3 regions of the Desulfosporosinus meridiei DSM 13257 genome follow, and region 2 is predicted to be linked to each of the others. Evidence: a T-box and tRNA genes for the amino acid it is inferred to sense, from the RefSeq annotation. Region 2 holds a T-box; the other regions hold tRNA genes.
The links. A T-box is a leader RNA that pairs with one kind of tRNA and senses whether it is charged. The one in region 2 lies ahead of leuS (leucine--tRNA ligase), so its partner is inferred to be a tRNA-Leu.
Positions count from the first base shown of each region.

Region 1: it has a tRNA-Leu gene. The T-box ahead of leuS (leucine--tRNA ligase) is inferred to sense a tRNA for this amino acid. The anticodon was not compared.
Region 3: it has a tRNA-Leu gene. The T-box ahead of leuS (leucine--tRNA ligase) is inferred to sense a tRNA for this amino acid. The anticodon was not compared.

Region 1 is NC_018515.1:2,979,841-2,983,119, forward strand. It holds gene DESMER_RS13755 (response regulator transcription factor) at 1-329, opposite strand, end outside; gene DESMER_RS13760 (hypothetical protein) at 744-1,118, shown strand; tRNA gene DESMER_RS13765 (tRNA-Leu) at 1,418-1,503, opposite strand; gene DESMER_RS13770 (acetyl-CoA carboxylase carboxyltransferase subunit alpha) at 1,564-2,550, opposite strand; gene accD (acetyl-CoA carboxylase, carboxyltransferase subunit beta) at 2,534-3,279, opposite strand, start outside.
Region 2 is NC_018515.1:4,196,838-4,200,116, forward strand. It holds gene leuS (leucine--tRNA ligase) at 1-2,076, opposite strand, end outside; T-box leader at 2,197-2,395, opposite strand; gene rsfS (ribosome silencing factor) at 2,411-2,770, opposite strand; gene yqeK (bis(5'-nucleosyl)-tetraphosphatase (symmetrical) YqeK) at 2,745-3,279, opposite strand, start outside.
Region 3 is NC_018515.1:1,326,838-1,330,116, reverse strand. It holds gene DESMER_RS06190 (sigma-54 interaction domain-containing protein) at 1-546, opposite strand, end outside; gene DESMER_RS06185 (DUF1294 domain-containing protein) at 733-1,020, opposite strand; tRNA gene DESMER_RS06180 (tRNA-Leu) at 1,257-1,343, shown strand; gene DESMER_RS06175 (helix-turn-helix domain-containing protein) at 1,473-1,688, opposite strand; gene DESMER_RS24110 (hypothetical protein) at 2,316-2,513, opposite strand; gene DESMER_RS24300 (DNA adenine methylase) at 2,598-2,810, opposite strand; gene DESMER_RS06160 (hypothetical protein) at 3,266-3,279, opposite strand, start outside.

The DNA.
Region 1 (3,279 bases), 1.2 Mb from region 2:
AAGCTAAAGGGTTTCATCATATAGTCATCAGCCCCAAGGGTCAGTCCTTTTACTCGGTCATCCACTTCATCCTTAGCAGTCAACATGATAATGGCCACATTTTCTGTCTTTTTTAGCATTCGACATACTTCAAAGCCATCCATACCGGGCATCATTACATCAAGAATAATAATATGAGGCTGGAATTGCTTGGCAAGTGTTACAGCTGCCATACCATCTTGAGCTGTTTGAACCTCAAATCCCTCCTCTTGAAGCCCCATCTCCAGAAACTGCAAAATGTTTGGTTCATCATCGACCAATAGTAGTTTGATGCCCTTTAATTTCTTCATGCTAGTAAGCTCCTTTACAACAGGCAAAGATCATTAATAATTTTACGCAAAACAGAAAGTATGACTTGATGGGCTTAAGCCTAATTATGTAATAAGAGGTTGAATCCTACCTGAGGGAAAGCTGAAAGTTTCCTGAATCCTGCCGACATTTCTACTTAAGTTAATAATGGTAATTCTCGTTACCAGAATAGTATAATCTACTTAACTAGAATAGCAAACTCACTCTTAATCCAACTTGGAATCCGGAATTTTGTTAGGTAAGCGGGGATTGACAGATTGATTAATCCATCCCTAATCCCTAATGTATTTTTAGTTCATCCAATCTTAAGCAAGAACTTTCGCAATAAACTATTAAGTTCATTTTTGATACTTTGTCGTTGTATAATAAGCGTAAAATTATTCGAGGTGTTAAAAATGTGCATAGAGTCTGACGATAAAGCAAAGATGATTAAAACATGTCAAGCTATCTTAGAATCTTGTGACAAACCTTTTGTCTGGGAAGAAGAAGGTACTTACAAATATGGAAATTACAAAAAACCTTTTAATCTTGTTCTTCCACATCAAACAATAGATCTCGAACTACATAATTTATTAGAAAAATTCTCAGGCTCCAGCTATTTGTACGATCAGATTAATGCGACGTGTAATCTTGATGAGGAATGGGTTGAATCTGGAACTTACGGCTTAGATAGAGACTTTAGCTGTGTTTTTAGAAAATATTCCTTAAAACCAGAATATGTTGAGCACGTAAAAACCTATTTTAGTGAACGACTTAGGGAATTGCAGTAATGAAAAAGGTTCATGATTGACCATAGATTTGAACAACCTTACTCGGATAGGCTATGTGTTCGAGCCCTCACTGTTGACAAAATAATGGCAAGACCGTAAAGGCGTGGCACTTTACGGTCTTGCCATTATTTTGTTATAAATACCCAGGCCCTACTCAAATCGATTCCGAAGTTAAGCAAAAACCAGCGGTGCTCTCCAGCCGTGATGTCGAGTTAAGCTTATTATCTCTGCAATATTTTTTCGTACAATCTTGGTTCCAAACTAAAAACAAAAAAGGCCCGAAGGCCTTGAATTTACTGTGGTGGGCGAGGGGGGACTTGAACCCCCACATACTCACATATATCGGATTTTGAGACCGACGCGTCTGCCATTCCGCCACTCGCCCGTTATGGAATTCGTCTCACAAATCGTGACGACTTAGATATAATAACACTAAACAAGAGACTTAGTCAAGCTTTTTTGTTAAATTTATCTCAGCAGATTCGCGAAACATTCCAATCTTCCTTAACTTCTGATAGCGTGTTTCACGAATTGCTTCCGGACTTTCTGAACGTAGTCTAACCAGATACTTGGAAATTACCTGTGACAATTCGTCAGCTGTTTGTTGAAGGTTATTATGGGCTCCCCCTTGAGGCTCCCGAACTAATTCATCAGCAACTCCTAATCTTAACAGATCCTTAGCAGTAAATTTCAAAGCAGCAGCAGCTTCCTTGGCCTTCGTTGTATCTTTCCAGAGTATCGAGGCACAGCTTTCCGGAGCGATAACAGAATAAAAGGAGTTCTCAAGCATTAAAAGCACATTGCAAACTCCCAGAGCGAGTGCTCCGCCACTTCCACCTTCACCAATAACCGTACTGATCACTGGCACACGATACCCAGACATTGCCAGCAAGCATCGGGCAATAGCTTCTCCCTGCCCACGTTCCTCAGCACCCAAATCACAGGCAGCTCCAGGTGTATCTATAAAGGTTAAAATTGGGCGCCCAAACTTTTCGGCTTGATCCATCAGACGTATCGCTTTGCGATACCCCTCAGGATGTGGCATCCCGAAATTACGCTTAATATTTTCCTTGGTATCCTTACCCTTCACTTGAGCAACCACTGTCACAGGAACCCCATGAAAAAGTGCAATACCCCCCGCAATTGAATGATCATCAGCAAACAGACGATCCCCTTTAAGCTCTATGAAATCTTCAAACAGCAAGGGGGCATAGTCATAGAAATTCGGCCGCTCGGAATGTCTGGCTATTTGCACTTTTTGCCAAGGCTCCAGGTTCCCGTAGATTTCCTTCTTTAATAAAAGAACTCTTTTCTCTAGGGTGTCCACTTCCTGGGAAAGGTCAATTCCCTTATCCGCAGAAAACTTCTGGAGCTCAGAAATTCTATGTTCTAATTCCGCTATAGGTTTTTCAAATTCAAATAGTTGAGCCATATTGAGCCCCTTCCTGATGGTATCGCAGTAAACGTGCTAACTCCGGACGCATCTGAGTGCGGGCCACGATAAGATCAATTAAACCATGTTCCTGGTTAAACTCGGCGGTCTGCGCCCCGGTCGGGAGCTCCTGCCTCATCGTTTGTTTGATGATACGTGGTCCTGTAAATCCAATCAAAGCATTAGGTTCGGAAATAATTATATCTCCCAATGAAGCATAGCTGGCTGTCACTCCACCAAAGGTAGGATCCGTAAGAACGGAAATATATAACAAATGGTTCTCCGCTAACTTTCCTAAAGCTGCACTCGTCTTGGCCATCTGATACAGAGAAAGAATTCCTTCTTGCATCCGAGCACCACCTGACGTAGAAAAAATAACCACCGGCAATCTCAATTCAATGGCGCGTTCAATAGCCCGGGCAATTTTTTCTCCAACGACAGAACCCATGCTGCCCATCATAAAACCCGCTTCATTAATAGCCACGACAAAGGGAATACCCTCAATCCGAGCACGCCCGGTAACTACTCCTTCTAAGACACCGGATTTTTCCTGTGCCTCTAAAAGCTTTTCTTTATATCCGGGAAACTCTAATGAATCCAAGGGGTTTAATTCAGAATCCCACTCTTCAAAGCTATTTTCATCGACTAATAATGCAAGACGCCCTTGAGCAGAAATTCTAAAATGGTGTTCGCAGGTCGTGCAAACTCGTCCATTTTCATCTAGATTCT
Region 2 (3,279 bases):
CTTCCCAATGTCAGTGGTTACCCTCTGAATAGCCAAATGAGTTTGGCGGCGCATTTCTTTGCCGGCGGCATCTAAATCAGCCCATTTACCCGCTGAATCAGAGGATTCGGATCCCGCACCGGAAGTTTTCCTTAAAAGAGGTTCGTATTGAGCAACCAGCCGCCAAATTCGATTCAGGAATCGATAACAACCTTCAACCCCTTGGTCACTCCACTCCAGATCTCTTTCAGGCGGTGCAGCGAACAGGATAAATAGTCGAGCAGTGTCTGCCCCATATTTCCCGATGATCGCCCCTGGGCTAACCACATTTCCCTTGGACTTAGACATTTTAGAGCCATTCATACAGACCATGCCTTGAGTCAAGAGATTTTGGAAAGGTTCATCCGCTTCCAAATAACCAAAATCCCGTAAGCCCTTTGTAAAGAAGCGTGCATAGAGAAGATGCAGAATCGCATGTTCTACCCCGCCCACATATTGATCCACATTCATCCACTGATTAACAGCATTTTTCGAGAAGACTTCCTGATCATTACGGGGATCAGTATAACGCAGGAAATACCAGGAGGAACAGGCGAAGGTATCCATCGTATCTGTTTCACGCCGAGCAGCACCGCCACACTTAGGGCAAGTAGTCTCTATAAAGGAAGAAGAGGTAGCCAAGGGATTTTCTCCTGATTTAAAGACCACGTCCGGTGGCAGCATGACGGGCAGCTGTTCATCAGGAACCGGTACAATTCCACAAGAGTCACAATAAATCATCGGAATCGGTGCACCCCAGTAACGTTGCCGTGAAATCAGCCAATCCCGCAGCCGGAAATTAACCTTCCGTTGACCAATACCCTGACGCTCAGCTTCATCGGCAATCTTTTCCAAAGCCTCTTCGCTGCCCAGGCCATCGAAAGCATCAGAATTTACCATAACCCCTTCCCCTGAATAAACAGCTTTCGGAGGTTGATCCTTCTCGACCGGCGAACTTCCCAGTGCTGAAATAACCGTTTTAATCTCCAGCTTATACTTGGTGGCAAATTCGAAGTCCCTTTCATCATGGGCCGGTACGCCCATGACTGCACCGGTTCCGTATTCGAGAAGTACATAATTGGCAATCCAAATCGGGACTTTCTTTCCGCTTAGAGGATTTAGGCAATAGGCTCCGGTAAATAGCCCTTCCTTTTCCGCATCCGTTGAGGTTCGGGCAATCTCATTGAGACCTTTCATTTTCTCAATAAAGGCCACAGTCTCAGCTTCATACTCCGTCCCCTTCACCAACTCCAGAACCAGGGGATGTTCAGGGGCTAAGACCACATAGCTAACCCCATATATAGTATCAATGCGGGTGGTATAGACAGAGATCTTTTCCGGTCGCTCTTCTAAAGGAAATTTTAACTCTACGCCTTCAGACCGACCAATCCAATTGCGTTGCATAGTTTTAACCTTTTCAGGCCAACCAGGCAACTTATCTAGATCTTGAAGCAAAACCTCAGCATAATCCGTAATTTTGAAAAACCACTGTTCAAGACTCTTTTTAGTAACCAGACTGTCACACCGCTCACATCCTCCATCCACAACTTGTTCATTAGCAAGCACTGTGGCACAGGAAGGACACCAGTTAACATCGGCCTTTTTCTTATAGACCAAGCCATGTTTATAGAACTCTAAAAACAACCACTGAGTCCATTTATAATAGCCCGGATGGCAAGTGGCCACTTCTCGATCCCAATCGTAGGAAATCCCCATTTCTTGAAGCTGGCGCCGCATATTGGCTATGTTCTTCCAGGTCCAGTCCGCAGGAGGAGTCTGATTCTTAATGGCAGCATTTTCTGCCGGCAAACCAAAGGCATCCCAGCCGATGGGATGAAGAACATTATGCCCAGTCATTCTTTTATAGCGAGCAATTACATCTGCGATAGAATAATTGCGTACATGCCCCATGTGTAAATCTCCCGAAGGATAAGGAAACATAGCCAAAGCATAGTATTTTGGTTTTGTAGAATTTTCCTCAGTTCGATAGGCTTTGCTATCCACCCATTCTTTCTGCCACTTCGATTCAATCTCCGGAAACGAATACCTCTCTTGCATAAAACTTTCCCCCTTAGAAAAATAAGTTCCCATATATTCTCTCTTAATTATGTACTATTAAAACAACGACTCTAAAAATCAACCAAGTCTTCATGAAAACGGTAAAAAATCTCCCGTCCCTCAAGGGACGAGAGATCTACTCCCGTGGTACCACCCAATTTTAAATAGTCCTCGAAAGATTATAACGGCTCACACCGGTGTTCATTGTAACCTGAACACAGCTCCAGGGCGAGTTCCCATAGTCACCAACAACGGCTTGCACCTTCCGCCGCTTCTCTAAAGAGGATCCTAAAGTACTATTCCCTATCCCAGCAATTCTTTGTATCATTTTAACTTAATGCTCCATCGGAGTTCCCGACAAAACTTCCGCATCCTTCCAGAGACGCTCAAGCTTATAAAATTCCCTTTGATCCGGAGTCATAACGTGAATTACTAAATCCCCGCCACAATCCATTAGCACCCAATTAGCCATAGGCAATCCCTCCAGATGGATAACCGGGATTCCTATCTCTGGCAACTTTTCATCCAAATGGTCAGTGATTGCTTTAACCTGAGTAGTCGTATTCCCAGTCACAATCAAGCAATAATCGGTAACCATTGAAATTCCCTTAAGGTTTAAAAGGGTAATATCTCCACCTTTTTTATCTTCAACGATACCGACTACCTTATCAAGCATTGTTTGATCCAGTTCCAATATTTTGCCTCCTTCGTAAATCTTCATATGTTAGTTGGGTTAAGGGATGAATGGGGCGTTTGCCCTCTCTCAAATATATTAACGTGTGCTCAACACAGGCCAACGTACCCTTTTCTAAATCATCATACAAGGATTGGCGCAAAAAGTCCACTTTTGGGAAATCTCGCTCAGGTTCTGTCAAATCTGCACTGTAAATAAGCATTTCCAGCTTACCCATTCCCGGCCTGCCTAAGGTATGATTGGCAACAGCAGCCAGGATTTCCGGATCATCAAGGCCATAATGGTGCTCTAGCCAATAAGCAGCCACGGGTCCATGCAAAACATACGGGCTCTGCTCATCTTCCGGATAGTGCAAAAGGTTCCAGCGTCGGGCATACCTTAACTGATTGTTCAAAGAGACTTCTTTTGCTAAATCATGCACTAACCCTGCACAACGAGCCTTAAGCGGATCTAAGCCATGATGCTGGGCCAGTCTTTCAGCCCAATCTGCTACCCCTAAGGTGTGCTTT
Region 3 (3,279 bases), 2.0 Mb from region 2:
GTTATAGTGGAGAACATTCCCCTCAAGATCTACAGTTATCAGCCCTTCTTCCAAACAATCGATAATTGAATTAAGATAGTGATTCGCTGAAACCAGCCCTGCTAAAAACTCTTGCTCTTTCAACTTTAGCGCGATGGTTTCCGCCATCTTAGTTAAGAAAATCAGATAGGACTGCTGATTCTCCTGAATGAGTTTAGCTTGAGCCTCTGTGAAGCAGATCAATCCAATCGCCCCGACAGCTTTATCATCGACATTGATGGGAGAGACAACTTCGTACTTCTCAGAGCAATTCCCCCGCGCCTTACACGGGGCACACAAAGGATGTATCCCCGGGGTTTCAATAACAAACTGATGCCCGGTCCGCAAGACTTCCTGGTAGATATACCCTTGCCGATCCATAGATTGACCAACAAGCTTCTGGTATCTGCCCGTCCCGGCAATCCGCATTAATTTATGATCCGCTATCTCGATATCGATTTTCACGACAGTAGCAATAGCTTCCGCAATCTGTTGTGCATAATCTTTAACGGCCATAAGTTCAACCATTAAGCTACCCCCATTAAAAGTATTATTTCTCAGAATGTCAGTTAATATGACTATTAACCCTTAAACTTTAACTTTTAAGCTTTGGCTTATTTAATGTTTAAGGACTTTGCTTTTTGAGTCTTACCTAACTATTCGTTTCAAAATGATAATATCCTTCCTCATAATTATCATTATGATAAATATGAGCTAGATAATCCTATACCACCCAATATAGTAAAACAATACCACGACCAGGAGATTCAACAAGATCAGAAGCGGTGATCCTATTCTGAACTTAGCATGTTTTGTTTTATGATGAAAATACTTCATTCCGGCATATAGCCCCACTCCGCCAAGGGCCGCTCCCATTAAGAGTAAACTTGATTCAGAAATCCTCCAGCGGTTCAGCTTAGCCCGCCGTTTATCTCTCCCCATGGCAATAAAGACGTAACTGTTCCAGAGAACGTAGGCTCCTAAAAAAACTCCCATACTCATCTAATTCTCCTCCAATCTATTTAACCTCCTGATGACCGGTAACACAAAGCCAAGGAAAAGGTGCCAATATGAAAAACTCCTAGCATGTAGGAGTTTTTCAGTCTTTCATATAAGTGTATATTCTAGCATAGATCCTTGGGGGAATTAAAATGCGATTTCCCTATACCGAGTAGACTTCATTTTTTAAAAATTAAATTGACAAACTGCCTATCATCTCATATAATAATCAATGTCACGCGGTCATGGCGGAACTGGCAGACGCGCTAGATTCAGGTTCTAGTGCTCGCAAGGGCATGGAGGTTCAAGTCCTCTTGACCGCACCATAATGAAAATGCTGAAACCCTTGATATTCAAGGGTTTTTTCTTTTATCTCTCGTATTCCACTAAGGTATAAATTGAATATAATCATTCGTCAAAAAGATTTGGGGACAGATTGGGGACGAAATAGATATTCAAAGTTGTCCAGCTAACTCATCAATCGAAACCCCAAGTCCAGCTGCCAACCGAGCAAGCGTATAAATCCGAATTCTAGCCTTATGGCCTGCTTCAATATTACTTAAAAACTTAGGGTTCATTCCTGTTATAGCGGCTAACTGAGCTTGAGATAGCTGTCGCTTTTTCCTCGTTTGGGCTATTTGCTGACCAAGAGTCTTATTATGGCAGAGCAAGTGGATCACTCCTCTCTTAGCTTATTATTGCATATATGCTTGGGGAAAACATGTCATAAGTGGTCGAAAAAATATCAAAGAACTCCCAATGCTTATTAGACAGGATTATATATATTCTAGTGAGTACCATTGTTCTAAATCCTCGGAAAAAAGGAGAACATTTAAGTCCTCTCTCAAAAAAGCAGAAGCCCGGCGCGCTCCCCTACACACCGGGTTTCTGTCCCTAAGAAAAAACTTCCAACTGATCTACTACACTATATGACCATGTCCATAAAAGTGTGACAAAGCGCCGGTTAATCCCCGGCGTCTTTTTTATGCTCTAAACGTCCTCTATGTTGCAGTTAAGTAAATTACAAAGTCGATCAATTATAGATAAAGCCACAACTCGCTTCGAGCTGGCTTTTGCAAAGTAGGCCTTAATATATACTTGATCTTTGGCAAATAAAAGAGCCCCCATCAAAGTGATAGGGAAGCTTGTAACCTTATTGGACGATCTGGCATAGTATGTATTGCTGGCATGGCCATGGTAACGCCTCCTTTCGATATAAGGGGAGAGCTTTGTCGACTCTCCCCTGTTTACATCTTCCACAGGTGTACCACTTACACGTATTCAGTTCATATTTAAGCTCAAAGGGCCCGCAGATCATCGTTAATCTCAGACTGGCAACGGAAAAGGAGCATCCGGTTGCCAGCAAGTTTTTCTTCTGTCACAGTGACTACTTTATTAATTTTAAGTTCTTTGCCATCGAGCTTTAATCTTAAGGGGTGGGGTTTGCCGTTCTCAAACCAAGCCAAGGCTTCGATGGGGGCAGCTAAGATTTTCATCCCCCCCACTTCATAATTACTTATGAATAACTCCCTGGCCTTACTTGTTTTGTCGGTTCTGCAGACCGAATATCTTACTTCTGCCTAGCTAATGTTAAAACCTGAATAAAGCTCCCGAATCTCCGGATGGTCATTAATACTTAGTAAGAACTTCCCATGAATTTTTGAGAGGAATTCTTTTAGCCTGACGTAGTCTTCCTTAGAAAATGGCTTACTCCCTTGGCTCTTGTAGTCAGCTAGGCCGTAATAAGGCGGATCGCAATAGAAAAACGTTGAGCTTCTGTCATAACTGGATATGTTTTTTCGACATTCCTGTTTTCAATAATTGTATTAACCAGCCTATCCCTTACGGATCTTATGTTATCCCTTACCCGCTCAAGAACCATTGGCGGCTTCTTTAAAGGGGTAATCAGAAAGTCTTTCATCAAGGTGGTTACCTGCACTTTGTCCGTTTGCGAACACACGTTAACGAGGCTGAATGTGCTTCAGGAGTTATGGTCCTCCTTATGACCTATATGGTCCTCTGTGTACACTTCACCTGCTGTTACCAGTTTCGGCAGAAAAGCCCGAACAATTCATTCAGGCCTTTGATTATTTGCTTATCTCAAGAGAGATCTTCCAGAAATACAAGACATTAAGTCTCGCTGGCACATCCGATGTTAACCGAGCAGTTAAATTCTATTATCTATTGCACTTTAGCCTTGCCCAAAGGGGATCGGACTAACATTTATAGAATTCATTGATCTCCTCCCCTAATATTGCTCTT